DNA from 2 places in the Clostridium sp. DMHC 10 genome. Region 1 is predicted to be linked to the other one. Evidence: riboswitches for the same ligand, from Rfam matches in the RefSeq annotation. Region 1 holds a riboswitch; the other holds the start of a gene.
What was found. Region 1 has a riboswitch for tetrahydrofolate ahead of AGR56_RS16975 (folate family ECF transporter S component). Riboswitches for the same ligand answer to the same signal wherever they lie in the genome.
Positions count from the first base shown of each region.

Region 2: it holds a riboswitch for tetrahydrofolate, as region 1 does, so the genes downstream of both, AGR56_RS05910 (folate family ECF transporter S component) here and AGR56_RS16975 (folate family ECF transporter S component) in region 1, are expected to answer to the same signal.

Region 1 covers NZ_LGVB01000015.1:3,101,445-3,122,514, forward strand. The annotation lists gene AGR56_RS22310 (hypothetical protein) at 1-28, opposite strand, end outside; gene AGR56_RS16915 (pyridoxamine 5'-phosphate oxidase family protein) at 112-588, opposite strand; gene AGR56_RS16920 (hypothetical protein) at 755-1,111, shown strand; gene AGR56_RS20475 (hypothetical protein) at 1,129-1,293, shown strand; gene AGR56_RS16925 (flagellar hook-basal body complex protein) at 1,311-2,087, shown strand; gene AGR56_RS16930 (flagellar hook-basal body complex protein) at 2,128-2,898, shown strand; gene AGR56_RS16935 (putative manganese-dependent inorganic diphosphatase) at 2,984-4,633, opposite strand; partial or broken gene AGR56_RS16940 (calcium-translocating P-type ATPase, PMCA-type) at 4,878-7,405, shown strand; partial or broken gene AGR56_RS16945 (hypothetical protein) at 7,446-7,866, opposite strand; gene AGR56_RS23060 (hypothetical protein) at 8,102-8,545, shown strand; gene AGR56_RS23065 (AAA family ATPase) at 8,871-10,394, shown strand; gene coaW (type II pantothenate kinase) at 10,876-11,715, opposite strand; gene AGR56_RS16960 (ferritin family protein) at 12,171-12,686, shown strand; gene AGR56_RS16965 (hypothetical protein) at 12,814-13,140, opposite strand; THF riboswitch at 13,476-13,581, shown strand; gene AGR56_RS16975 (folate family ECF transporter S component) at 13,649-14,248, shown strand; gene AGR56_RS16980 (thymidylate synthase) at 14,420-15,211, shown strand; gene AGR56_RS16985 (dihydrofolate reductase) at 15,211-15,690, shown strand; gene AGR56_RS16990 (MFS transporter) at 15,778-17,172, opposite strand; gene AGR56_RS16995 (helix-turn-helix domain-containing protein) at 17,257-17,559, opposite strand; gene AGR56_RS17000 (hypothetical protein) at 17,520-17,936, opposite strand; gene AGR56_RS17005 (hypothetical protein) at 18,012-20,366, opposite strand; gene AGR56_RS17010 (hypothetical protein) at 20,669-20,941, shown strand; gene AGR56_RS17015 (hypothetical protein) at 20,934-21,070, shown strand, end outside.
Region 2 covers NZ_LGVB01000015.1:842,614-852,227, reverse strand. The annotation lists gene AGR56_RS05960 (GGDEF domain-containing protein) at 1-361, shown strand, start outside; gene AGR56_RS05955 (C39 family peptidase) at 501-1,334, shown strand; gene AGR56_RS20730 (hypothetical protein) at 1,355-1,519, shown strand; gene AGR56_RS05950 (hypothetical protein) at 1,494-2,480, shown strand; gene AGR56_RS05945 (helix-turn-helix domain-containing protein) at 2,504-3,124, shown strand; gene AGR56_RS05940 (metalloregulator ArsR/SmtB family transcription factor) at 3,669-3,962, shown strand; gene AGR56_RS05935 (thioredoxin family protein) at 3,997-4,236, shown strand; gene AGR56_RS05930 (permease) at 4,351-5,319, shown strand; gene AGR56_RS05925 (MFS transporter) at 5,410-6,291, shown strand; partial or broken gene AGR56_RS19385 (hypothetical protein) at 6,274-6,420, opposite strand; gene AGR56_RS21470 (helix-turn-helix domain-containing protein) at 6,928-7,233, shown strand; gene AGR56_RS05915 (YwbE family protein) at 7,352-7,546, opposite strand; gene AGR56_RS05910 (folate family ECF transporter S component) at 7,736-8,254, opposite strand; THF riboswitch at 8,317-8,417, opposite strand; gene AGR56_RS05905 (formate/nitrite transporter family protein) at 8,477-9,379, opposite strand; gene AGR56_RS05900 (aminotransferase class I/II-fold pyridoxal phosphate-dependent enzyme) at 9,493-9,614, opposite strand, start outside.

The DNA.
Region 1 (21,070 bases):
ATTTAATACTGTAATTTACATTACCCATGTTACATATTTAGCGAGAAAGTGTCTTATATTAGCTAAAAACACACACTTCACTAAATACTCACCTCCTTCCTCTTGTCATCACTATCTGTTGCCTATATGCGCCTTCCCATGTATTTCAGAAACCTCTAGTTTAAACACCGAAACAGCATTTACTGCATTTTCATCAAACTCAAATTTTTCTTTATCGCTATATTGTTTCATTAAATAAGTTAATGCTTCTCGTTTTTCTGACTCATTTAAAATTTCAACTATTCCATTTCCACATACACTTTCATATTCCATAGTTGAATTGCAGTCTTTTTCACCTAATAATAGTTTATGCGAACAATTCATTTCAAAACCAACTTTATTATTCTTTTTTATTAATTCTAATTTCTTTCCAGCCTTAGCTCCATGGAAATACAATGTTATTTTATTCTCTACAAAATTCACTCCAAAATTTAGTGGTACAATATACGGATATTCCTCATCAAATAAAGCTAAACTGCATACATCACACTTTTTTATAATTGTTACAATTTCCTTCAGATTCATAATTTCTCTATCTTTTCTTCTCATATCGTACGCTCCTTTACATTGTTTAATTAATCATAAGTTAATGATCATACTCCATTTATGAAAATCTTCCAATATACATAATTATATCAGAAAATTTTCAAATTTATCGCTAAATAAAATTAATTAACTATCAAAGGAATATCTCCTAATTCAGAAGATTATAATTTTGAAATTTGGTGAATTAAGGAAGGAATTTGGAGAAACAATATTTGAATTACAGAAAGAAATAGAAAGCTTAAAGGAAGAAATTGAGTCAATAAAAAAGTTAAATTTAAAAACTAAGGAAAAAAATTTTACTGACGATAATATAAATAAAAGTAACCATGAAATACATAAAAAAATAGATGTTGTGGTAGACAATAATATCACAGATGAAGATAATGATATGGGTGAGGAAGAAAACTTAAAAGCTAAAGAGATAAAAAAGCTTATGAAAGATGGATTATCAACAGATGAAATATCTCAGAGACTTAATATTGGTAAGGGGGAAGTTCTATTAATTCAAAAGTTATATATAAAATAAAAGAAGTTTTTAATTTTTTGTTTGATAGAAAAGTTTTACTTGGCATTGGTATTGGCATGGTTTTTGCAACAATTGCAATGTATAATATAAATTCAGGTCATACTATGTCAAAGGGTGAAATTGAAGAAAAAGCTTATCATTATGGTATGAAATATCCTAACGACATGAAAGTTATTAAGTAAATGGAGGTAGAGAATTTATGGTAAGAGCATTTTATACAGCTATTAGCGGCATGATGACACAGGAAGCTAAACAGGAAGTTATAAGTAATAATCTTGCTAATATTGATACTGTTGGCTTTAAAGGTGACAACTTATATTCGAGATCCTTTGATGATGTGTACGTTCAAAATTATTCTAGTATAAAAAACGGTGTTCCAACTAGAACAGTATTGGGTAAATTAAATCTTGGGCAGCAGACAGATAATACTATTACTGATTTTACTGGTGGAGAAATAGAAGGTACTGACAGCAGCACAGATTTTGCAATAGAAGGAAGAGGTTTTTTTACAGTATATAGAGGCGGTGTTGGTGGAAAAAACTATTATACTAGGGATGGTCATTTTCATGTAAATATGAATGGATATCTTGTTAATGATTCCGGAGATTATGTTATGGGAAAAAACGTTAATACGGGAGCTGACGAGCCTATAAAAGTAGGTCAAGGTACACTGGGTTCAGATAACTATGGAAACATAACCATAAATGGAAAAGCGGCATATAAATTAGATTTAGTGGATTTTAATGATTATAATTCTCTTAAAAAAATTGGGGATAATTTATACGATGGACAAAATCCTATTCAAAATGCTCAGGTATTTGTGCGAAATAAAGCACTTGAAAAGTCAAACGTCAATCCACTAACAAGCATGACCGATATGATGGCTACTATGAGAGTATTTGAAAGTGATCAAAAAGTAGTTAAAAATATAGATGAAACTGTAGAAAAAGCAGTTAATGATATTGGAAAAGTGTGATTAAAATACCATATTTTAATTTTTAATGAGGTGAACTTTTATGTTTAGAATAATGTGGAATGGTACAAGCGGTATGTATGCAGAACAGGAGAAGCTTGATGCTATAGCTAATAATTTAGCTAATTCAAGTACAGTAGGGTATAAAAGTCAATCTGTTTCTTTTAGTGATTTAGTTTATGAAACCATTAATGGAAGGGAATATCCAGTTTCAAATGGCAATGATCCAATTAATGGAACCGGAGTTAAAGCAAATGATTGGATGAGAGATAATACTCAAGGAACTCCTTCTGAAACAGATAAAAAAACGGATTTTGCTATTGTTGGTGATGGTTATTTTAGAGTTACAAGACCAGATGGTTCAAAAGCATATGAGCGAAATGGTCAGTTTTCTGTTGATGGTAATGGAAGAATTGTTGATTCCAGCGGAAATATTTTAGATATACAGTATAAGGTTAATCCTAATTCTGTACAATTTTCAGATAGCAATATTGTCTTAGCTGAAAATGGTGAAATAGGAATAAGAATTAATGAAAATCAAATTGAGGATGTTGGAAAAGTTAACTTATATAATGTAGTTGGTGATGATTCTATGACTTCTATAGGTGATAACCTATTCTCCCCTAAAAATGGAGCTCAAGTTTCTGTAGTGGGAAATTCACAAATTAAGCAGGGATTTGTTGAAGAGTCAAATGTAGATATGGTTACAGAACTTACGGGCATGATAGTGGCACAAAGGGCATATGAATTTTCGTCAAAAAGCTTAAAAACAGCAGATGAAATGTGGCAGCTTGTAAATAGTCTGAGTAAATAAAAGTAATACTATGTTTTAAATATGTTTAAAATGAGGGAGTTTATTTTAAACTTAGCCAAAAATAAAAAGCACTAAAAGTGCTTTTTTATTTTTCATTTAAAGCTTCTATAGTTGAAGTTAAAGGTGGTATTACTTGCTTCTTTCTTGAAAGTACTCCAGGAAGATATGCACTGTCTTCTTTAAGTGCTACGTTAAAGGCTTTAGCTACAACGTCCTTGTGGCTACCAGCTGCTAGGGCAAGGGAAGCTTCTTTTAATATATCAGTGAGAAGTAAAAGAAGTACATCAAATTGCTCATCATTAGCTTTTTTATTCATATATTCAAACATTTCTTTTCTATACTTTTCAAAACCTTCAAGATCCATTGTACTTACCTGAGATACACCCACTTTTTTACCAGCTATTTTGAATATTTTATAGTCTTGATTGAAAATTTCTTCAACAGTTTTTCCATCAAGAGATGTTCCTGCTTTAAACATTTCACTTGCATACTTTTCTGCATCTATGTTAGCAATTTCACATAATCTTTTTAAAATCTCTCTGTCAACAGGAGTTGTCGTTGGAGATTTAAAAAGAAGAGTATCTGATATAATAGCAGAAGCCATTAGACCAGCCGCTTTTTTAGATGGTCTTATTCCATTTTCAAAGAATATAGATGCAATTATAGTAGATGAACAACCTACAGGTTGATTTCTAAAGTAGATAGGATTTCCTGTTTGCATTCCACCTATTCTGTGATGGTCAATGATTTCTAATATTTCAGCATCTTGAAGTCCATCTATCGCTTGAGACATTTCGTTATGATCTACAAGTATGACTTTCTTTTTGTGTTGTGAAATTAAATGATATCTTGATATAGAACCAACTACTTTTTCGTCAGCATCAATTACAGGATAACTCCTATATCTTGTTTTTAGCATTACATCTTTTATATCTTCAACAAGATCTGAAGTCCTAAAATAAACAATGTCCTTTGATTGCATTACATAACCTATTGGTATACTTTGAACTATTAATCTTGAAGCTGTAAAGCTATCATATGGTGTAGAGATTATTGATACCTTTGAGTCTTTTGCTTTTTTCAATATTTCATCGCTTACAGTATGATTTCCTGCAATAATCATAAGAGATGCTTTTGAATCTATAATTGTAGTTTGAGCATCTTTTCTATCACCGCAAATTACAATGTCGCCTTCTTCAATATGTTCTTCAGCACTGCTTGGTTGCATTGCTACTACTAATATTTTTCCAGGAAATTTAGGATCTTTTTCACTTAAATATATTGTTTTAGCAGCAAGAGTATCGATTATATTTTCAACTTTTGTATTGCTTTTTGCTAAGATATTATTGTCCCATATATCCATATATGTTGAAGTAAGGTTGGATACAGAAGCTATCCCCTTTAACTTTCCATCATCATCAACTATCGGCAAAGTTTTTACATTGTACTTTTTCATAATTGACCATGCCATTTTTAAAGATATTTCAGATGAGATAGGAGCAGTATTGTCAAAGTCGAGATCTGAAACACTACATTTTAAAGTTGGCATTAATTCAGGTGCAGTAACACCAAAATAATCTAAAGCAAACTGAGTTTCTCTGCTAACTTCTCCAAGTCGTATAGGTATGGCAGTAGTTGATCCAATTCTGTTCTTAAATTCTGCATAAGCTAAAGCTGAACATATTGAATCCGTATCTGGATTTTTATGTCCAGTTACGTAAATAACGTCTTTCATTTTTTACACATCCTTTCGTTTGAACATCAAAAACTTTTAAGCAGACTGTTTTAAAAGGTTCAGCCAGCATTAAAAGTTGTTTATCTTTAGTATGTATTTATTTTATAATCTTAAGGAGGAAATGTAAAGGGTAAAAGCGGTATTTCTGCATAAAATGGATATGTACAAGCATAGATTATAGATATAGAGTGAAAAAATTAATTAATTTAGCTTAGGCGGAATAAAGTGGGAAGGTGATAAGGTGATAAATGAGAATGAATTAATTAGTGGACTTAGGGAAGAAGAAGTTGAGAAAAGGAGAAAAAAGTATGGTTTAAATACTATACAAAAAAGAAAAAAAATTTCACCTGTTAAGATATTTTTGTCTCAATTTAATGATTTTATTATATGGGTTTTAATTGCCGCAACTATAATATCGGGACTTATGGGTGAAAAAGGAGATACTGTAACTATATTAATAATAGTATTTATGAATGCTATTTTAGGTTTTGTACAGGAGTTTAAAACAGAAAAATCATTAGAGGCACTTAAACAAATGGCAGCTCCTACATCAAAAGTAATAAGGGATAAAATAATAAAGATAATACCTGCAGAAGAACTTGTGCCAGGTGATCTTGTGCTTATAGAAAGTGGCGATAGAGTACCAGCGGACTGCATAATAGCAGATGGATCAAATCTTGTTGTGGACGAGTCACTTTTAACAGGAGAATCCGTTGGAGTATATAAAAATGATAAGTATAGTAGTATTTATATGGGAACTATAGTACTTACAGGTAAGGCACGTGCAAGAGTAGAATCAACGGGTATGAGTACTGAAATGGGAAAAATAGCAAATATGCTTGAAAATATTGATGATGAAAAAACACCTTTAAAGCAAAAGCTTGCCTCACTCGGCAAAATACTAGTGGTTGCATGTATACTTATTTGTGTAATTGTCACTGCTTTAGGAATAATGCGAGGGCAGGACAAATATCAGATGTTTTTAGTAGGAGTAAGCTTGGCTGTAGCGGCTATACCTGAAGGTTTACCAGCAATAGTTACTGTTGCGCTTGCACTTGGTGTATCTAGAATGCTTAAAAGGAATGCATTAGTTAGGAGGCTTCCAGCAGTTGAAACACTTGGTTGTACATCTGTTATATGCAGTGATAAAACAGGGACTTTAACTCAAAATAAGATGACAGTCAAAGAAATATATCTTAATGATAGAACATATGAAAGAAACATTTATACTGGAAGTGAATTTGAATTACTTAGAAGAAGTTTTGTATATTGTAATGATTGCGACTACGATTTTAATAAAAAAAGTATGGATGAATGTCTTTTTGGTGATCCAACAGAGACAGCACTAATAAGAGCCTTTTTTGATAATGGTAAAGAACTTAAAGATTATCTTTCAAAGGAAAAAAGATTAGGAGAGATACCATTTGATTCAAAGAGAAAAATGATGTCCATCATAAGCAGAAGTTCTCATGGAGTATGCTGTTATGTAAAGGGTGCACCTGAGAGAATCATAGAAAGATGCAAATATATTTATATTAATGGAAAGGTTCAATTATTTACTTCGGATTATAAGATAAGAGTTAATAGACAAGTTGAAAGTATGTCAAGAAAAGCGTTAAGGTGCATTGCTGGGGCCTATAAAGAGCATGACATAGGCGAAAACCAAAGAGAAAAAAATTTGATTTTCATTGGAGTTGCAGGGATGATAGATCCACCAAGGCCGGAAGTTAAAAATGCAGTTATAGAATGTAAAAAAGCCGGAATAACTCCAGTTATGATTACAGGGGATCATAAAAACACAGCTTTTGCTATAGGAAAGGAACTTGGTATATGTTCAGACATATCTGAAATTATGGGTGGAGACGAACTTGAAAGAATAAGCGATGAGAACTTGACTAAAGCCGTAAATAAAATAAAGATATTTGCAAGAGTTAGCCCGGAACATAAATTAAAAATAGTTAGAGCTTTTAAAAGAAATGACAAAATTGTAGCAATGACTGGAGATGGAGTAAACGATGCACCAGCTGTAAAAGAAGCTGATATTGGGGTTTCTATGGGTATTTCAGGAACAGATGTAACTAAAGAGGCATCTGCTATGATTTTGCTTGATGATAATTTTGCTACAATTATATCAGCTGTTGAAGAGGGGAGAGTTATATATAACAATATAAGAAAATTTATAAGATATCTTCTTTCGTGTAATTTAGGAGAAGTTTTAACTATGTTTTATCATCATTATTTTACCTAGATACGCCACTTTTACCTATACAGATTTTACTAGTTAATTTAGCTACGGATGGCCTTCCAGCTATGGCATTAGGAGTTGATCCTCCTGATAAAGATATAATGCTTCAAAGTCCAAGAGATAAAAAAGAAGGTATTTTTTCCAGAGGATTAAGTGAAAAGATTATAGTAAGAGGATGCCTTATTGGTATATGCACGGTCTTTTCTTTTATAATTGGAATGTATTTTGGGCTTGATTTAAAGAGCAGCAGAACTGTTGCCCTTGGAACTTTAATTATGTCACAGCTCATACATGTTTTTGAATGCAGATCGGAAAACCATTCAATTTTTGAAATAAAGCTTTTTACTAATTTATATTTAGTGGGTGCAGTAGCAATTTCAATAGCTATGCTTGTATCAGTTATATATATTCCGTTCTTTCAAGGCATTTTTCATACGGAGCCGTTAGGAATGTTTGAATGGTTAATTGTTATATTTTTCTCTGGATTTATTTCGCTTGTTAATAGTGTATACCTTTATTTTAATAAAAAAATAGATATTATAAAAAATAGAGCCCTTATATGGAGCTCTATTTCATTCTTCTTACTTTCCTTATGGTTTTAACTTCACCAGAATTTGCATCTATATGTACTAAGTCTTTTTTGGTGCTTAAGTTTCGTATGTTCATTATCTGTATAAATTCTTTTTTATCGCCCTTTTTACCTGAAGTACTTTTTAGACCTTGAACTATAACTAAATTACCTTGGTTTAAAGTCATAAACTCAGGTTTTTTAAACCATCTGTTTCTTTTATAAATACATCTTACTATGTTTCTACTTCTATCAGGTTTTACTAAAACAGTTGCAGTTAATTTATGAAAAATCCATAATACAGCTTTTTGTTCAACCTTTACAGAAATTATATTACCCTGTACTTGAGTTAATCTATCACCATTTTTTTTTCATAAAACTATCTGCGTAATACTTTTGCATTTTTTCTTTAAAACTCATTTTAAAAACTCCTTTTACATAAATATTTAAATATTATTTCATATTTGAAGAAGCTCAATTGCTACAATCTTAAGTATAATAGGAAAATTTACATATTATCTTGTTTATTATAGCATAGGTAAATCCATTTGTGAACGATAGATAATATTAAAAATAAAAAAAGTTCCTAAAATGAGCTTTTAAGAATATTAATATATAGAGACAATTTATGTGTTAAGTAGGGGAGGTATATTATATGTATAGAAAATTGGTTCCTGAAGATATAATTTATAATGCTAAATACAATGAAGATACACCTTATGATGAAGAGAAATGTTCCAATAAGGATAATGAATTTTATAACAATATAAAAAAGGGACTTAATATAAATAAGATTGGATACAATATTTATATTGTAGATAAATTTAGTGAACATAAACTTGAGGGTATCATAAATTATGTAAATGAGGTCTTAATAGATAAACATAAACCGTATGATATATGCTATATTACCTTTGATAATTCAAAAAACGTTGAAGGTATGATAGTTCCAAATGGATATGGTAATAAATTTTATGAATATTTAAATATGATAAAGAAATTATATATTAAGTTAACCTATAAGTTTTATAATGACTCAGACGATATGGAACATAATAAAATAATAGAAAATGTTCAAAAAAGAAAAACTACATTTTAAATGAAATAATAAGTGAATCGGAAAAGCAAGGCTTTCAATTTAAAGTTACTGAGGGAGGATTTAATTTTATTCCGCTTAAGGATGGAGCTGGAATGACTGAAAAAGAATATGATACATTGAGTCTTGATGACAAGGAAATAATACTTGATAAAATAAAAGAGCTTAAGAAAAAACCAATATTGCATTTGATAAACTTAAGGAAATAGAAACTGATGAAATAAGTAAGCTTAAAAAATATTTCGAAAATTATCTCATAAATGAATCCGAAGGTACTAAGATCAAGTTTTTTCCTGAATTTAAAGAATCTAAAGAGATAATAGATAAATTGAATAAAATATGTGAGAAAATAGAGAAGGAATTAGTTGAAAATTATAGCATGAATTATGAGAATGATGAGGCTAAAATATTAAATGCAATATCAAAATACTATATAAATGTCATTGTTGACAATAATAAAAATGAAACTCCTCCAATAATTTATGAAGATGACCCAAATCTAGAAAATCTTATTGGAAGTATTAAATATGAGAATCACAACGGAACTTATGTAACAGATATAAGTCTTATAAAGGCAGGGGCTATTTTGAAAGCTAATGGTGGATGCCTCATAATACGTGTGAATAATTTACTTTCATATAATGCATCTTACTATTATTTAAAAAAGATACTTTTGAATGGAAAGGTTAAGCTTAATTATAATCGTGGATATGCTGAAGCGGTAAGTCTAAATGGAATAGTTCCCGAGCCAATTGGTGTTAATCTTAAGGTTATTTTGATAGGCGATTATGATTCTTACAGCTTGATGTATAATTATGACAGAGATTTTAAGGACATATTTAAAATAAAAGCAGAATATAATCCGATTTTTCCAATAGAAAGTGAAATTCAAAATACTGTAATTAAAACTTTAAATAGTTTTTGTGAAGGTAATAAATTAAAAGAACTTTCAGTGCCAGCTTATAAAGAAATAAAAAAATATATGTCTAGAATGGCTGAAAGTAATAGAAAGTACTATATTGATACTGATGATATATTTAACATACTTACTCTCTCGAACTTAGAGGCTTGTGAGGAGAGAGGAGAAGAAATAACTGAAGATAATGTTAGAAAAGTTATTTATAGCGAAGATTTAATTGAAAAAAGAATAATGGAGAGCTACAAAGATAAGAAAATGCTTATAGAGGTTAGTGGTAAAAAAATTGGTCAAATTAATGGACTATCTGTAATTGACTTAGGATATTCAACCTTTGGAAAACCAATGAAAATAACCTGTAATTGTTATAAAGGTGATGGAAATATAATTGATGTTAATAAGGAAAACAATTTGAGTGGCAACATTCACTGTAAATCTATAAGTATACTGAAAGGTTTTATAAATAAAACATTTGGTATTTATAGTAAAATTCCAATTGACTTTCATTTATCTTTTGAGCAGCTTTATGGAAAACTTGATGGCGATAGTGCATCTGTGGCAGAAACGGTATGCATGCTTTCAGCACTTTCTAAAATACCTATAAAACAAAATATAGCAGTGACAGGATCAATTAATCAATTTGGTGAAGCTCAGCCTATAGGAGGGGTTAATTACAAAATTGAGGGCTTTTATAAGGTATGCAGCATATATGATGACAATGTGGAACATGGAGTTTTAATACCGGAAGCTAATATAGATAATATCGTATTAAACGATGAGGTTGAAGGAGCTATATTAAATAACAAGTTTTCAGTTTATTCTATGGATAGTATTAGCGATGCAGTTAATGTACTTATGGATGTGGAATGGGAAGATATGATAAGAGCAGCTAAAAGTGAGCTTAAAAAGTATGTAACTAAAAGAGAAAAGCACTGATTATTATTTGGAGTTTTACCTGTAGTTTAAAAATACTGAGAAGTAATAGTGAATTTTTTTCGCCTGAAAAGAAGGCGAAAAAAAGCTAAAGGTGAAGGGTTTTAACTTGCACTGCTCGTTAAAAAGGTGAACTTTTTTACCTTTAGTAAAAAAGTTAATGATGATTTTCCTCCGTTTTTCTATGGAAAAATCTTTAATTTAAATTAATAATTTTTCCGCAGCAAAGCGGAAGACGTAGGTACGGAGGAATTTTTTCCTTGCACTACCGTGGGAGCGAAGTAATACTGCTGAAGGAACGATTTAAAAAAATTCTAATAAATCTTGGTAAAAAAATCATAAAATACTTAGATATTTTAATTTGTTTGACCGATAGGAAGTTATTGAAATATCTTAGGATTTTATGATTTTTTACCTTAGATTTATAGAATTTTTTTAATGTTGCAAAGCAATATTACTTCGCAATATTTTTAAACTATGAAAGTTAAATTTCATTAAATTCAATTCCTTGATTATACATTATAGCAGCACCCACGGCTGTTGCAAATTGAGCATTTAAAGGAGTATAAATCTTTATATGAAACATGTCTTCCACTGCTTTTATTATACCCTTGGACTGAGGGACATCAGTTAAGTTGCCTGTAAGTACAACATCAGCTATTCCATATATTTTAGTTGAAAATACCGCCATAACTCCAATTGTTTGAAATACAAGATTAATAATACCAAGAGCAATATCTCCCTTAGATGCTAAATCACTTATCTTTCCAAAGTTTGAAGCAGTGGCATAAACAGGCAATTCTGATGAACTTTCATTAATTAAGTCTCCTATATTTAAGTCTACATTTGATAAATTACCATCCTTAGCAGTTTTAATAATATCATTAAAATCACGTACATTCAGCATTATATTAGAGAGACCCAAAAGTGTTCCTCCTCCTACTCCTGTACCTCCTATATGTTCAACCCCATTTTCATCTGCCATTACAAAAGTAGTTCCTGTTCCCATACTCACAATTATCGATTTATCAAGTTTACTTAAAAACAACCCTCCTCTTCCTATAGCATCAAATTCATCTACCTTTCCTGTAGGTATACCATGAATTCTTTCTTTTAAATGAGAAGAACCAATTCCAGTTATCATAATCCTTTCAATATCAGAAATGTTAAGCTTATTAACACTTATAAATCTTCCGAAAGCTCCATAAATACATGAAATAGGATCACTTGCTTTTACAAACATTGGACTAAACATTTCACCTTTATCAAAACCTACTATTTTAGTAGTACTTATTCCTGCATCAATACCAATAACCTTAGACAATTAACATTCTCCTTTCAGCAGTTTGTAGTACATATAGTTTGTCTAAAAGAATAACAATCACCTCTATAGTTTGAGATGGAATTCCTTTATCCTTATTAACTTGATAAAACATATCTTAATATCCGCCCAAACCCCGCGATTCTTGCTTAGTTATAGCTATTAATATTTTGTGTTGCCAAGACAGCAATTTCTTGAGGTTCTAGAAGGATAATGGGCTGCCGCCCAAACCCCGCGATTCTTGTTTAGTTGTAGCTATTAATATTTTGTGTTGCCAAGACAGCAATTTCTTGAGGTTCTAGAAGGATAATGGGCTGCCGCCCAAACCCCGCGTATGATTATTATATAATAATTTTACTGTTTATACTATATACCTAACAATTTATAATAAAATTATTTAACATTTTTACAATTACTTTCATATTATGAATCGTAATACATTTTTATGGAGGAAACTTATGAATTGTTTTTATCAATGTCCTTTTGCTTTTAATGCTGGATATGATGATATGTATAGAAATGAAATGCCAATGGCAGCAGATCCATATACCTATCCTCAAAACCTTCCAGGTGCTCTAAAGTCAATTCAAAATGCCGTAAGCGGTGAAAGAGAGGATGAGCTCTTCTATGATTATTTAATAAAAGTAGCTCCAAATCAAGAAGCTAAAAATATAATAACAGGAATAAGAAATGATGAAAGAAAACATAATAGCATGTTTAGAAAAATATACTCTCAGCTAACTGGCAAACCTATACAAACTATGCCTGACTTAACTTTTGAAAAACCAAAATCCTATTGCGATGGCATAAAAAAAGCCTTAATGGGAGAATTAAATGCCGTAAGAAACTACAGAATGATTCTCTTTGCAATGCAAAAAAGAGTTCATATTAACATGATTACTGAAATAATAACAGATGAACTTAGGCATGCTTCCCTTTACAATTATCTGTATGCTTCTGGTTGCATTAAGTAATTGTGCTAGTATTGAACAATATCAATAACATAGAATCAGAACACGCCACCAGACGGAAAAATAAAAAAACCTGCCCCTGTTAGGGCAACAGCTTAACGTTTAGCATTATAATCAAAATTCAGATTTTTTATTCTCGTCTCAAAATTTCCTTTGGTGGCTCTATTTCATTTGCTATCGTATGTTCAGTAAGTTCCGATAAAAGCTTAAGCTTTTGATTTACAATCGGCCGCATACAATTTGGCAGATGCTCCTGATGTGCCCTGTGGATTGCAACACATTCTTTACAATTCCCATGATATCGACAAGCCTTTTTGCATGAACAATGATCTTTTTCTTTATATTCCTCTCGAAATTGCGATGCAAATTCTTCCTGCAATTTCAAACCTTCTGTTCTGTTTCCTTTATAAAAAGCTTTCATAGCCTCTTTTTCTTTTAAATTACCATCGATAACCATTATAATTTTACCCCTTCAAATTTCTGTTTGTCCTCATTCTATCATTCATAATGAAGCAATGTCAATATTCTAGAACATTAAGCAAAACCAACAAACCTAAGATAAATATAATCAAAATCCTAAGAGTTTTCAATAACTCACTAATGCTTAAACAACTGAAATTTTTAAGTCTTTTTATTATATTTTTCTAAAATTTTCAATATTTTATTAAAACTATTTTTAATACTATTACTTCACTAAGTTTTAAGATATTTAACACTAATATACATAACATGACATTATATTGCTTGTCTTGATTTTTATATATTAATATTATATAATTAGTTAAAATACATGGCAGAGTAGGTAGTTGTGGGTTACGTGCCTGAAAGACGGGGAGTTGCTTTCGGGACGAAAAACCAAGTAGTATGGTTTGCCGTACAATTACCGCATCCCGCTGCTGCATATCGGAGTTCTTACCTTCTTTATGTGGCTGTATGAATATGCCATATTTTAAGGAGGTATTTTTATGGAAAAACCGGCTCTCTCAATCTTTACATTGAAATATTGGGTTACATCATCTTCAGAACTAAAAAAATTACGTACTCTTACTTTTGCAGGTATAACAATAGCACTTAGTATTGTACTTAATTCCTTTTATATCCCTGTAGGAGAAAACCTTCATATTTCATTTGTATTTTTAGTACTTTCTCTTGGTGCTTTAATTTTCGGGCCCGTTACTGGTTTATTTGTTGGCGCAATTTATGATATATTAGGTTTTGTAATTCATCCTTCCGGAACTTTTTTTCCAGGATATACGTTATCTACAATGCTTGAATTCTTCATTTATGGACTCTTTTTGTATCGCAGTCGTATTACAATTTTAAGAGTTTTTCTTGCAAAATTTATCGTGAATTATGGTATTCATGTAGGTCTCGGTTGCCTTTGGAGCAAATTTCTATTTAACAAAGGTTATCTTTACTTTTTTACAACAAGCATTATTAAAAACACTATTATGCTGCCAATAGAAGTTATCCTACTGGTTTTACTGCTTCAACTTTTGATCCCAGCACTCACACACATGGGCATTGTACAAAAGCAAAACTCTAGGCACATACCATTTATATAATCATACGCGGGGTTTGGGCATTGCCCATTATCCTTCTATAATTATAAAAAGTCTCTCTCCCAGCAACATAAAATACTGAAGATAATTACTAACTAATAACACGGGGTTTGGGCATCATCCCATTATCCTTCTACAATTATAAAAAATATTTATCAATTGGAGGAACTTAAAATGAATATAGCCGATAATCAATATCTAGATATAGTTGAAAGTATATTAAAGAACGGATACTATAGTCAAAATAGAACTGGAATAGCTACATATAAACTTCCTCATCAAACTATGCAATTTGATTTATCTGAAGCTTTTCCAATACTAACAACAAAATTCGTTGCTTTTAAAACAGCCGTTAAAGAACTTCTTTGGATATATAAAGATCAATCGAATGATGTAAAAAGATTGCAGGCTCAAAATGTTCATATATGGGATGAATGGATGCGAGATGACGGAACCATCGGAAAGGCCTATGGATATCAAGTAGCAAAATTTAAACAAATTGATAAATTGATTAACACATTAAAAACTGATCCGCAAAATAGAAGAATGATAATATCTCTTTGGAACATAGAAGATTTACCAGATATGGCTTTAGAGCCTTGCTGCTACGAAACACTTTGGGATGTTACAGACAACAAACTCAACTGTATGCTTGTTCAAAGAAGTGGAGATTTTCCTCTTGGTGTTCCATTCAATATGTGCCAATATGCTGTTCTAGTTCATCTTATTGCACAAGTAACAGGGTTTAAACCTGGAATATTTACTCATATTATAAATAATGCTCATATTTATGAAAATCAAGTAGAAGGCATGAAACTTCAGCTCACTCGAAAAGATGCAGCTTATGATGCTCCCAAGCTCTGGATAAACCCTAAAATAAAAGACTTTTACAGCTTTACAATAAACGACATAAAACTTATAGATTATAAGCATCATGATAAAATAAATATGGAGGTGGCTGTGTAATGCTAAGTATAATTGCAGCCCTTAATGAAAACCTCGTTATTGGCAAAGATAACAAACTTCCGTGGCATATACCTGAGGACTTAAAAAGATTCAAAAAATTAACCACAGGCAAAACAATTATAATGGGCCGAAAAACTTTTGAATCTTTACCTGTAATTCTTCCAAATAGAAAGCATATAATCATAACAGGAAATATGGACTATAATTATGACAATGATAATGTAGAAATAGTTCATAATATAGATGAGATTCTCAAATATGAAGATTGCAAAGATGAGGTTTTTATTATAGGTGGCGGAAAGATATATGAAGAATTTTTGCCACACTGCAAAAAATTATATCTTACAAAAGTACATTTAAAACAAAGCGGAGATACTTACTTTCCTAAATTTAATATGAGCGATTACAAAATACTTAAAAATGAAAAACACGAAGCAGACGGCATTACATACACTTTTTTAACTTTAAGTGCTGTATAACTTTATGCAGGTGATTCTAACTAATATAATCTAAAATCACCTGCATTACTTTAGCCCTTTAAATCTATCTTTTCTAAAATGCTTATATTATTTAGTATTAACTGAACCCCTATGCATTTGCAATTCTTGTTTAACACTTTCTTCATTCTTTTCATATTTAAAATAAAAGATCATTATTAGCGCTCCTAGAAGAAAACAAATTGCTGGTAACCATACAAATGAAAAGTGAATAGCTACAAGTGATGAAGCTGTTTGTTCGTGGTTTGGAACGTATCCAAACTTCTCCATAATCTTTGATGGTAAGAAGCCTCCAATTCCAGACCCCATTTTAATACAAAAGGAACTTCCAATAGCAGTTAAGAATCCACTTGCTCGAATACCATTTTTCCATTCCCCATAATCGACAGTGTCAGAAAGCATCGCAAATGGCATGGACACTGCAATGCCTGTTCCAAGTGCAGCAAATATCCATGATGCTGAAATCAATGTAAAATTGTTTCCAGACAAACCAATAAAAATTTGTCCTAGTGAGGCAATAACTAGTCCCAAAATCATTGTAGCTGTTTTTGAAAGTTTACGCACAATAAATGGAATTAAAGCAACACCAACAACCTGAGCTAAAACTAGACCATTTAAAACAGATGCATAGTTTTTATTCCCTAAATTGTATTGTGAATAATAAATAACGGTAGATGTACGAACTGTATTTCCCAACCAGTAACAGATGTTTCCCAAAACAATGATTACCCATGGCCAGTTTGATTTTATAGCTTTAAAGCTGTCACGAATTGGTAAGGATTGCTCCGAAACAGTGTTAACTTCTTTTGTTTTTACAAAAGCGAACCAGAACATCAAAGCAGCAATAATTCCGTAGATTAAAACAGTAATTGAAAATCCTTTTTGAGCATTTCCTTTACCGAAAAACGCAACAAGAGGTAAGGTAAATGAAGCTGTTACAAAATACCCCAAATTACCACCGATCATTCGATAGGAGTTTAGCTTAACACGTTCATCGGAATCATTACTTAAATTTGGCAAAATCGCAGTAATTGGTGTTGAAATTCCTGTGTAAAGAATACCTGTTATAAGATACGTAATTAGCGCATAAATTGCCTTTTGCCCTGTAGAAAAGTCTGGTGTAATAAATGAAAGAATCATAAAGAGTGAAAATGGCACTGATAGCCACAAAAACCAAGGTCTACTTTGGCCATACTTTGAGTGGGTGTGATCTATAATAAGTCCCCAAATAGGAGCATCAAAAGAATCAAAAATTCTAGCAATTAACAAAATCGTGCCTGCTGCTCCAACTGAAATACCAAATACATCTGTGTAGAAGTAAAGGACAAAGCTTGTCAAGGTACAATACAATAGATTTCCAGCTGTATCTGTACTTGCATAAGCAAGTTTATTAATAAGCGTAAGTTTGTTGTTTTTTTTATTCATATCTTCTTGTATATCAAATTTAATCAATTCAATATACATTCTCCTTTCTTAATTTTTAGTATCTTTAACTGTCGTAGCCTTTTCATGGTTGTAACTACATTTAAAAATGAAATTTAATTAAACCTATGATTTGTACTGCTTACGATAATAACTTGGAGAAATACCTTCATGTTTTCTAAATTGTCCTGAAAAATAAACATCTGTACTGTATCCAACAAGTCTTGCTATTTCTTCCACGCTTTTATCCGTGCGAAGCAGATATTTTTTTGCCGCATTCATCCTAATTTCTGTAAGCATCTCCATTGCAGTTTTTCCAAAAATCTCTTTCATGGATTCAGCAATATAATTGCAATGAAGATGGAATACCTTTGATAAAATTTGCGTAGTTATCTTTTGATGGAAATTATTTTCAAGATAAAGCAACACTTTTTCTGCGATACTTGCCTTGCGGCTCTTATAGGTTCCTTGATTTTCAATAAACTGCAAGAAACGCAGAAACAATTCTTCTGTTTTCCAAATACCAGCTGCATCATCACCCTCTGTACTTTGTAAAGTAAGAGAATGAGCATTTTATTCGCTCCTACTTCGTATTTATCTCCCTCTTCTTCCAAATAGAGTGTTCCACTTTTTATAAACAACATATCAAAATATCCAAGATTACATCTGTTCGGATGTAACTGCCCCTTTTGAAACGTAATATAATTTCCTTCAATAAAATCTGGAAATGGTGGCATCGAAATAGATATGATTTTTTCGGCCATTTTTAAGTCTCCTTTTCCTATGAAAGTACTTATAATATACATTATTTTCCCTCATCATAAAGTAGAATTAGTTTAACCAAGTACCTAATATTTCAAACCTCATTTTTCTCTGTGTATCTACAAACTTATAGTTATTGTTGTCTCTTTTGCAGGATTATCAAGTTCTGTTGTAAAACCATCTTTTACAAGATAAAACTTCTTCGCGTAAGGAGCAAAGCTAGTCACCTTTAGTTTAGAACCGTTTTTTTCAAACGTTCCATTAATAACTTCCACTTCATCGTAAGAAACTAGTATAAACGTTTTTTGACCAAAGCCATCAAGATATGCAACAAGTTCCTCACCCATATCCCAGTCAGGAGTTTGGTCATCATTTGTAAATAAACGAGCAAAAATTCCACCATCTCTAAAAAAAGTTGCCTGTCCAAAACGCTCACGTGAAAGATCTGGACGATTAATATGTGGACCCGCTACGGCATACGTTGATCCTGCCATTCCTTTGCCTAATGAAAGTGTTGCTGTTGAATGAGTATCATAACAATAAAGAATACCTGCTGTTGCTCGATAACTTGCCTTCAAATATTCTGGATCCTTCAAAAACTCATAAACCTTAAAAGCAGCTGACGCAGTTACACCACCCCAAAGTGAGTGAATCATATAAGTTAGCGCTTCCCACCAGCGATCCGGATTTTGTGCACGAAAATCATTTGAATATCCGATATTAGCCAAAATGAGTTCTCCATAACGCATTGCTCCTTCCTTCAATCCAGATTCACTTAAGGCGCCAGCAGCTGGTCCAAAACCTGCATTGTCAAAATAGTGTTCTGTGATGGCTGAAGCATAATTTAAACTGCGTTCATTAACACGCTTTGTTGTATTTTTCCAAAGTCGTTTAATTGTATTATACTTTTCAACAAATCCATGTGCCTTGAGCTTTTCTAACAAATCCCTAATGTAGAGAAAATACACACCCAGCATTTGTGCTTCTTCTTTTCCACGCTCATCTTTATGCAAATCAGGATTTACACGCAAATTGAAAACATCTGCTGCCCATTCTAAATAGATTTCTGGCGAATTTAATTGCAAAACATCCCCATTAAATTCTGACAATAAGTAAAACAAATGACCAATATATTCAAAATCCATACACCTATAAAATTCACCATAAAGCTTGCGAGGCTTTTTAAAATTCCCATCAATGAACCATTTTGGGCGAACATAATTCACTGCACTCGCTTCAACTTTACGTACTTGCTCTAGATCAAGCCTCCCTAGGAGATTTTTCTTCAATACAAGATTTAATTTTCCAAGAGACTCTCCTTGATTAGAAATAGGTTGAAAAGCATATGGAATTTCTCCATCTGGTCCATTATAAAGCGTATCGCAAATATATTTAGTACGTTCCTCAATTACCTTTGCTAAGTCATCCATGACATTTATAACAATAAAGTCCTCTGAACCGTCTTCAAACTTAAAAACAATTTTGTGTTCACCTAAATGAAGAAGTCTAGTAATTAATACCGATTTATTGCCAAATGTTTTTAACTTATCTGACACATCTATTTCTTTCTCCTCATTTTGTTCCACATAATGAATTTCAGCACAAACAAGTGGATTAATAACAGTTGATGTTATCTCGACACGTGTTGAGTCTCCCAATACGTTTAGCGGAACATACTTAATTTTGGGATGTCCTAACATGAAACCATTTTCATAAAATTCATCTTTTGATTCGTTTGGTTTAATTGCATATTTCCATTTCTTCGTTTCATTTGCTTCAAGTTCAATTTGTTCTTTTGAATAAATCCAATCACGACTATTAAAGTCCTCAGGATAACCACCTGAAAGAATAAGTTTGTGGTAAACCACACCATCCAATGAAGGAGAAACGTTTTCAAAAAACAAATTCTGGTACTCACAATAGGTTCCAACAGATAATGTTTTTCCACTTGTTTGGTAAACTCCTAAATTTGTTCCGACATTTCCTCTCCTTACAGTATTAATTTTTGTAAAATTGGTAGAAATTGAAGGAAAAACCGCTGCAGAATTATGAATATTACGCAATACATTTTTATCACGGAACATCACATAGGCGAAAGATGCCCAAACGCCAAAATTTTCAAGTCTTACTTTATAATTAAGTTTATTTTTCACACGAATATTCCAATTCAACGCCAGTTGATCTCTTCCTAAATCATATTCTAAATAAACAACTGCTTTAGGAAAATCAAATGTAACGTCAATCTTTTCATCTATTTCACAAATAATTGGCTTAACAGACATACTTGTATAAGTTGAACCATTAATTGTTAAATCAAAATGACCAAATAACTTTTCTAACGATGTATATCCAACTTCTTTTAAATATGCTTCATCAATTACCCAATTCATCTTATAAGGGTCTCCCTTTACCTCAAGAGATTCTACATTTCCGTTTTGGGAAAGTGCTAGTCGGAATTTTTCATTTTCGATCATGTAAGCGCCTCCTAGTATAATAATGATATAGCCACTAAGGGCTATTCTTTTCTTCATAAATTTCTAAACTGAGTAACGGAAGAAGGACTTCCTCCTTCATCAGATGTGCAAATGAAAAAATGCTTTCAGAAAAGGAAAGGTAAACTTTATATTAAAGTTGTAAAAAATGACGTTCATATAAATATACTTAATAAGGATGAAGAAGAAACCGCATATAGGACATTTTAAATAAAAAAATAATTAAAAAGCAAGGAGAAAATTTAAAATCCAATGTAACTGTTTTTAGTAAAGAAGAATATGGAATGCTAAAAAAAGAAATTGAAGTAATAAAAAATATGATGGATGTAAATTTGTTTAAGAGAATATGGGGCAATGTATTAAATGAATTGTATAAGACATCAAAAACTATAGATAGAAAGGAAATCCAAGAAGATGCTTGCACACTTTTTGATATTTTACAAAAGTATGCTGTTGAATATTTAAAGAACAATGATTTGATAAGTGTCCCTAAAGATGAAAATGAATTTATGGATAATATTTATTTTGTTATAGAAAGAATTGATGAAAATGAATAAAAGTGATTTAAAGAGACTTATGTTAAGCTTAAAACCATATTATCTAATTATGTTTGTATCCAGCATAGTTTTACTTTGTGATGCAGTTATAAAAGTTGGAATTCAATATGGAATTCAGAAGATTATGGA
Region 2 (9,614 bases), 2.3 Mb from region 1:
TGGAGATAAAGTTTTGAAAATTGTGGCAGATTTACTTAAAAAAAATATACAACCAGATAATTTTTTATGTAGATATGCAGGGGATGAATTTGCAATTTTGACTACATATAATGCGAATAAATGTAAAATTCTTTCTAAAAAAATAGTAACGGCAATAAAAGATTATAATTATCCTTATAATATTCCAGTTTCAGCATCTGTTGGCATAGCATGTTGTAATTTCAGTGACAGAATAATTGACGATAGGATAGAAACAATAAGAAATTTAGTAAATGTAGCAAGTTTAGCATCAACAAAAGCAAAACAGAATAATAATGATCATATTATTATTGAAGATTTTGAAACAGGTATAACGGCATAAAATCTTAATAAATCTATAGTATAGTAACAATCTTAATAAATCTATAGTATAGTAACAATTTGTATATTAGTTTAGAGATGGATATGTAATAATTCAATCCTTCTTTTTTAGTTTAAAAATAATAATGGAGGCGGGTTCTATGCTATTAGATCCGAAATCAGCAGCTACAATTGCTAAAATAGTAATTCAAGCTGCAAAAGATGATGAAACCAGAAATAAAATAATTTTTATATCACTGGCACCGATTATTTCGGTGCTTTTAATTTTGGCTTTTATTGTATATATTCTTACAAATCCACTTGAAATGCTGAGTAGCATTTTCTTTGGAAATGAGTTAACACAGATTAAAAATATAAGAAGCCAGTATGGATATGAACAGTTGATAAATCCTAATGATAATAGCTATTTAGAAAGTAGTGGATTAGACTTTTCAGGAGTATCTTTTAAAGATGGAGTAACAGAAGTGGTTTATTATAATCAAGCTGATGAAAGGTGGAAGGACAAGCCTTATGGGAGAACAGGTACTATAGGAAGGAGTGGTTGTGGTCCGACTTCTCTTGCTATAGTTGTGTCAAGCCTTACAGATAAAAAAATTGATCCAGTTCAAATGAGCACATGGGCTTATGAAAATGGTTATTACTGCGAAGGGGTGGGTTCTTATCATACTTTAATACCTGATGGAGCAAAACACTTTGGACTTTCAGTAGAAGGTTGTACTTCTAGTCAACCACAAAGAATTATAGATGCACTTTCCGCAGGAAAACTTATAATTGCCATTATGGCAAAGGGTCATTTTACTAGCTGTGGACATTTTATTGTTCTTAGGGGAGTAACAGAAGATAAAAAGATTTTAGTTGCTGATCCAGTAAGTAGGACAAGAAGTGAAAAAAAGTGGGATTTATCAATGGTATTAAATGAAGCAAATAAAGGAGCAGATGCAGGAGGTCCATTTTGGATAATCAGTAAACAATAAATAGAAAGGGGTAGAGTACTTTGAAAAAGAAGTTATTAATAGAGCTATTTATATATATTGTAATTGTGGTTATAGGGTTTATTTTACTATTTACTTATAAACCTAAACACAAACCTATAGACGTACCAGCAGACTATAAAGTGGCAAGGAGTGAGGGCAGTGCTTTTGTATCTATCAAGCAGTGAAAATATAGGATTATTTGATTTTTTATCTAAGGAAAAAGGTATGGTTATTAAAAAGCTTTCGGGGGAATTCTATTTGAAAAAATTTGTAATTCATGATATGAGAAGCTTAAGTCACTACTCTTATTTTGCCATTGATTTAAAAGCTCTTAAAGATACCGAAAATGAAATAATTGAAGCAATAACAGCCTTTAAAGCCATGTATGATTCAAGAATAATAATCTTTGCTGAAGGATTAAAAAGAGAAGACAAAATAATATCAAACCTTATAGAAGAAAAAATCTATAATGTTATAATTTCTAAAGAAATACAAGAGATTAAAGATGAAATATTAAAATGTTTAAGCAATATAGGAAAGACAGAGGAAGATTGGAACATAAAAGAAATTCATGAAAATCAGTATATATTTAATCATAAAAATATAAAAATAGCAGTTGCGGGAGTATCATCAAGAGTTGGTACAACTACAACTGCTTTTAATATGGCAAGATTTTTATTTAATATTGGAGCTAAGGTAAGTTATACAGAAGCTAATGACAGTGGGCATTTAAAAGAAATAGCTGCTTATTATGAATTTTTAAAGGTAGAAAATTATTATAGATACAAAGGAGTTGAATACTATCCTAATAAGCAATTTCCTAATGATGTAAACTATCAAATCTTTGATTTAGGCAGTTTAAATAAAGGGAATATAGTAATATTTAAAAGCTGTAATATTAAAATTCTATGCAGTGGAAGCAAGCCTTATGAGCTTATAGAAACATATGAAACAACTAATTCTGTAAAAGATTTTAATTATAATATTTTGTTTACTTCAGTATCTAATGAAGAGAATTTTAAAATAAGAAAAAGCTTTGAAAATAGTAATGATAATATACATTTTCTTAAATATTCACCAAGTTTATTTGATGGAAAGATTAATGAAGATATATACAAAGAAATAATTAATGCATTTATTACCTAAAATTGAAGAGAGGAGGAGCTATTGTGAAAAAAGGAGAAATGCTTGATAAAGTATATAAATCAAATCTACCAAGCAGAGCAAAGCAAATAATGTTTTATCTTATAAATAGAGCCAATGCAGAAGGAACCTGCTTTCCTTCTGTAAAAACTATAGCTAGTGACTGCGGAGTATCAGAAAGAACTATACAAAGGAACATGAATATTCTTGTAGAACAAGGATTCATTCTTAAAGAAGAAAGATATAGGGATAATGGGGGACAAAGTTCTAATCTTTATAGACTTCAAATGGAGTCTGAAAATAATAATAATATTAAACCTAGTGCTAATAAAAAGAAATTTGATGAAAAAAAGCTAAAAGATATTGAAGTGAAAGAGGAGACAAGCAACATAAAGAATATTGAAGCAATAAGTTTTGAGGATTATATAGAGTCAAAACTAATAGAAACAAATAATATAGAGGAATTAAATCAAAGTATAGCAAGTATTTCAATCCAAAGACCTTTGAAGTATATAAATTTTATAAACAAAGGAAAATGCCACCCTATGCTTTTCTATAGAATAAACAGAAGAATTAATAATCTTAGAACAATACTGACATTAAATTCTCTATGTCATGGGGTGGGGGACAATTTGTACCCTCCATGAACTATACAATATAAGAGTTATAGTGATATTGAAAGATAAGTATATATTTATAATTGGCAATAAATGATTGTAAATTAATATGAGTTCAATGGAAATATTTAAGGTATAAAAAACATCAAAATACTTTAATATTTAGAGTGTAAAATAGTCTTTGTAAACTTCAGAAGATGATATAATAAATTATCATATTGAAGGGAGTATAGACTATGTCTTTTTCTAAGGATGAATTAAAAAAATATTTTATAAGGATTCAAATATAAAAACATCTGAGGATACTCAAAATGTATTGTTAGATTTGTTTGTATGGTTGCTTCAGCCGATGATTAAAGGAGAAATGGGTGAACATCTAGGATATGACAAAAATAACTACCAAAATAAGAATCATAAATTAAAAAAAGATAAATAATGTTGTATAAGTATTAGAAATAAAGGCTTTAAATTTGAAAGTTTTTATTTTTTATTATGCGTTGACAAAATATAGCCATAAGGAATATACTAACTTTATAACGATTTAATTATATGGTTATATTTCCGGAGGATAATTATGAATCAACAAGAAGTAAGTGTTAGAATCTTTAAAGCATTAGGACATCCTATAAGGTATAAAATAGTAAAGTTTTTGTATGATGGACCAAAGTGTGTATGCAAATTAAATGAAAATATAGAGTTTAGTCAAGCTAATTTATCTCAGCATTTAAAAATACTTAAAGAGGCTGGTGTATTACTATCTGAAAAGGTAGGAATGGAAACTCATTATAGAATTAGTAGTGAGGAAATAAAAAATATTATAGATAGTGTAGAGAAGTATGTTATGAGTTACTCTGATAACTCTAAATAGAATATATTAATAATAAATTTAGGAGGGTAAGATTATGGAAATTAAGATATTAGGAACAGGATGCTCAAACTGCAAGAAGCTGGAGGCTAATGCTAAGGAAGCTGTTGTAGAACTTAAGGTAAAGGCTAAAATTACGAAGGTAGAGGATATTAAAGATATTATGAAATATGGAGTTATGAGAACACCTGCTTTAGTTGTTAATGAAAAAGTAAAAATGTATGGTAAAGTTTCCACTGTTGATGAAATTAAGAAATATATTAACGATGAAAAATAATGGTGTACAATATTAAAACTGGACTTAACCCTATATTATAGGATAAAAGTCCATTATTTTAAAACACTATATAAGTATTTAATTATAAAGTTATAATTTAGATGGAGGGATAGTATGTTTACACTTATACAAATTTTTGCTGATTGGCTTATTTATACTGTGTTTGGACTTGTTAAAGAAAGTAAACTTGGTAGTTCTTTGAATTTCTTTGTATTTGATACTATAAAGATATTTATTTTATTGCTAATTATTATCTATGTAATCACTTTTATAAGGAGTTTCTTTCCTCCTGAAAAAACAAGAAAGATACTTGCAAGAAGTAAAGGAAGTACATTTATAGGACATATTCTTGGGGCTTTACTTGGTATTGTTACTCCATTTTGCTCATGCTCTGCAGTTCCACTTTTTATAGGATTTGTTGAAGCAGGAGTACCACTTGGAGTTACATTTTCCTTTTTAGTGGCCGCACCAATGGTAAATGAGGTTGCATTAGGGCTTTTATATGGTTTATTTGGAATAAAAATAGCTCTAATTTATGTAGTTTCTGGTGAAATTATAGCAATAGTAAGTGGTATCATAATTGGAAAACTAAAAATGGAAAAGCAGGTAGAAGATTATGTCTATGAAATGCAGGTTAATTCTGATGTAGAATTACCTAATCCAACTACAAAGGAAAGACTATTAGACTCATGGAGCTTTACAAAAGATTTAATAAAGAAAATATGGATATATGTGATAATTGGTATTGCTATAGGTGGCTTTATGCATGGATGGATTCCAGCAGGGGCATTGGCAAAATATGCTGGACAGAGTAATCCATTTGCAGTATTTATAGCTGTACTAATTGGTGTTCCGTTATATTCTAATGCTGCCGGAGTTATACCATTAGTTAGTGAACTTACAAGAGCTGGGGTTTCCATGGGAACTTCTCTTGCATTTATGATGGCTGTAACAGGATTAAGCTTACCAGAGGGGATTCTTTTAAGAAGAGTTTTAAAGCCTAAATTATTAGCAGTATTCTATAGTATTGTATCTGTAGGAATTATATTTATTGGATATCTATTTAATTTCATAATTAAATAGTGGGTTCTATACCAGGGCTATTAGCATATTTAGTCCTGGTAATTTAAATGAAATTGTTGGGCTTAAATGAATTAGGGAGGGTTTTGAATTATGGAACAAAAAATTATTAATAAAAAAAGTCTTATTGTATTATTAGGACTTGCTGGATTTATAGTTATGGCTGATAACTGGGTAGTGTCTCCAATACTTCCAACTATATCTCAGAATTTAAATATAGACATAGCAAAGGCAGGATTACTAATAACAGCATATATGATACCTTTTGGTATTTTCCAAATTATTTTCGGACCTTTGGCTGATAGATATGGCAAAAAACAAGTAATTACATTTTCGGTGTTGGCATTTACAATTGCTACGGGTCTATGTGCTTTAGGTTCAAGCTTAACAAGTTTAGCTTTATTTCGTGCATTAACAGGAATTTTTGCAGCCTCAGTAATGCCTATATCACTGGCGTTAATAGGTGATGTTTTTCCAATGCAAGAAAGACAACAAGCAATTGGTACTTTTATGGGATTATCATTTCTTGGGCAAGGATTAAGTATGGCTATAGGTGGTACAATTGCATTTTTCTTAAATTGGAGAGGGGTATTTTTGATATATTCTATAATATCTCTTATTCCTGCAATTTTGTTAATTAAAAATTATAAATTATTACCTTCAGAAAAGAATCCTAATAGTCAAATTATAAAGCCTTATATAAAACTTATTTCTAATACTAAAAGCTTATTTACCTATATAATAGTGATTCTTGAAGGAATGTTTATAGTTGGAAGTTTTTCGTATACTGGTTCTTTTATTTCTAAGATATATCATTATAATAATCTTTACATTGGTTTCATAATGACTGGGTTTGGAATTATGTCAGTAATCGGTGGAAGAATGGGTGGGAAAATTACAAGTAAGATTGGTCAGCGTAAAGTTCTTAGTTTGGGTCTTATTTCAGCATCACTTGCTGACATTATTATATGCTAATCCCTTAGTTACAAAAACTAATAAGTCCTGAGTATTTGCCACGGCTGCAGTTTTACCGCATACACCATTTACAGTGCAGCCCTTACCTCCTGCAGCTTCCTGACATTGAAAACAAAACATATTTGACATAATGTGCCTCCTAATTTATATTTTTTATTTAATATTGCTACTTGTTAAATCCATGGTTTAATTATATTATTTAACTAGATACAATTCGGTATCTCAGGATACAAAAAGGAGAACATTAAAAAATGATTGACGCATATATAGATATAATTAAGGAATCTCTTTTATTCCGTGGTATAAAAAAGAAGAGATATACTCACTGCTGAAATGCTTAACACCAAAAATAAAAAGCTTTGGCAAAAATGAATCTATAGTAAATGCCGGTGAGTCAATTGACAAGTTTGGCATGATTTTAGAAGGTGAGGCCATTATCGTTAAAGAAAATGCCGAAGGAAATAGAGTTATTTTATCAGTTCTAAAAAAGGTGATTTATTCGGAGAGATGCTTGTCTTTTCAAGCAACAAGATATGTCCTGTAACAGTGTGGGCACAATCCCCCTGCAAGGTTCTATTTCTTACTAACTCAGACCTGATAACCAGGTGTGGAAATAATTGTTCCTGGCATATTTCCATGCTTCAAAACTTTATGAAGATGATATCTGATAAATCTTTAATGCTTAATAAAAAAGTTCAATATTTATCCATAAAAAGTATCCGGGGCAAGATTTGCACCTATTTGCTGGATCAATATAAGATTACGAAAAACGTAAATATGACGCTCTCATTAAAGAGAAACGAACTGGCCGATTTCTTAAATGTATCCAGACCATCTATGTCCAGGGAAATATGCCAAATGAGAGATGAAGGCATAATTGATTTTCATTTGTCAGCCTTTAGAATAAAGGATATGGAAGCTTTGAAAAGGTATTGTGAGTGAATAAATTTATAGGCATCGGTGGATATCCCATGAATCCATATTTTCCAAATATAAAAGCATAACTCCAAAATTCACAAGGCACTCTGTAAAGAAACAACCCAGAGTGCCTTTTTAAAATTTAATCCATAACCTCACTGACTCTTCCAACAATACCGCCCTCAAGCATTACTTTGATTCCATGCGGATGATTTGATGAGTTTGTAAGAATTTTAAATACAATTCCCTCAGTTAGTTTTCCGGTTCGCTGGTCCTGCTTTTGAACAACCTTTACCCTGGCACCAAGTTTAATATTTTCTCTTTTTGTACCATCCATAATCATTCTCCTTCTACTATTTTAATATATACTATATACCATCATGGGCCTCGAATTCAACCGCGCTATTAGTTTGAAGGAAAATGAACCACACTTTAATTTTCTAGGTAAAGTAGTTAAAAGTCCTTAATTCTTATTGCATTTATACAATTTGAAATGTATTCGTATTTCTTCAGACCCAAATCATGGTTAGAAACCACTTTCCAAGGATATGTTCATACGGCCTGATACAAGACGCCACACAATTTCAATTGTTATAATCTGAATAGGAATCATAGCAGTACATTTTATCAATCTTGCAGGTAGCAGTATCATTATACCTTTTCCTGTAATCATCCAAAGCCATACCGTATCTAATCCAAGATTAACAAATAGTGATATTATAATCACTGCAGCACTTATCCTAAATAAATTTACAGTTTTGTTGTATAGAAATGCCCCATAAACTATTCCGCTTAAAAACGCTGTAAATGTGAACCCCGGGAAATAAGCTCCTGACGGAAAGATTACCATTCCTATAATATCAGCTAACGCAGCTGATATTCCACTGGAAATAGGACCTAGCATTATGGCAGAAAGCGCTACAGGAAGAAATGTAAATCCTATTCTTATTATAGGAGTTTGAATAGAAATGAACCTGGTGAGAATAACTTCTAAAGAAATGAACAAGCTTAAATAGACTAGTTTCTTGGTATTTATATTTTTCATATTGAATATCTCCTCTCAATATCACCTGATTAATTACCCCTAAAGAGAAGGATATTCCCTTTAGTAGCGGAATGCGACAGAGGCAACGCAAATCAGTTAAGATCTTTCGTTCAGATGCAAACTTCCCGTCATCTGACACTTAACGTGCCCTGTCTACTCTACTTTTCTTTTATATCTTGTATTTGATGTGATTATTTCTTTTATTTATGGTATATTTTTCTTTTAAACTGCAGCCTGGCTTTGTTTGTTTTGCCCTTCTTTTTTAATTTCTGCTGGTTTCTTTTTTTTCAGGTATACAAACCAGTATACCGCTGCTACAAATATTCCGCCTCCCACTATGTTTCCAAGGGTCACCGGAATTAAATTGTTTACTGCAAAGCTACCCCAGTTGAGGTGTGCAAGTTTCTCAGAAGTTACCCCAAGTGTTATTGCAGCATCTGCAAAAGCCTTTGTGTTCTTTGCCATAATACCTGCAGGAATATAGTACATGTTTGCTACACTGTGCTCAAAGCCAGAAGTTATAAACAGCCATATAGGAAAAAACACTGCCAAAATCTTGCCCGCCATGTCTTTGGCCCCATAGCACATCCATACAGCAAGGCATACCAGCCAGTTGCACATTATTCCAAGGTAAAATGCTTGCATAAAGCTCAACCCTACTTTATAACTGGCAATTTTTATGGTCATTCCTCCAAGAAGTCCTGCACTGCTGCTGTACAATCCTGATTTATTCATCATGTATGCAATAAATACAGCTCCTGCAAAGTTGCCTAAATACACGAAAAACCAGTTCTTAAGCATAGCCTTTACATTTACTCTTTTATCCAAAACTCCTGCTATTATCATTGTATTTCCTGTAAAAAGCTCTCCTCCTGCAACTAATACCAGCATAAGCCCTGTTCCAAATATTGCTCCTGCTAAAGTCTTTCCAAGACCGTAGGTATCAGGTTTTGCAAACAGGTTATAAGCTGCCATATTCGAACCCTCTGCCGCAAAAGCTATGAAAGCTCCAGCTAAAATACCAAGAATAAACATGTTAAGTGCAGTTAATTTGGTCTTTTTTACCCCTGCCTCTATGGTATACTCCGCAATTTCAGCGGGGGTAAGATATTTTTGTTCATCCATATCAAATTCTCCAATATAACTCATATTCATAATATTGTTGCAAATAATAGTGATTGGACACTATTTTGATTAGCTGGAGAGTTAGTTCCAACCACTATTAATTAATTGATTAACTATAATCTTGTTCTCAAGGCTTTATCAATTCTTTCCAAAGCTTTTTCAATGTTTTCTACTGAATTTGCATAAGACAATCTCAGGTGGCCTTCGCCACAACTGCCAAAACTAGCTCCTGATA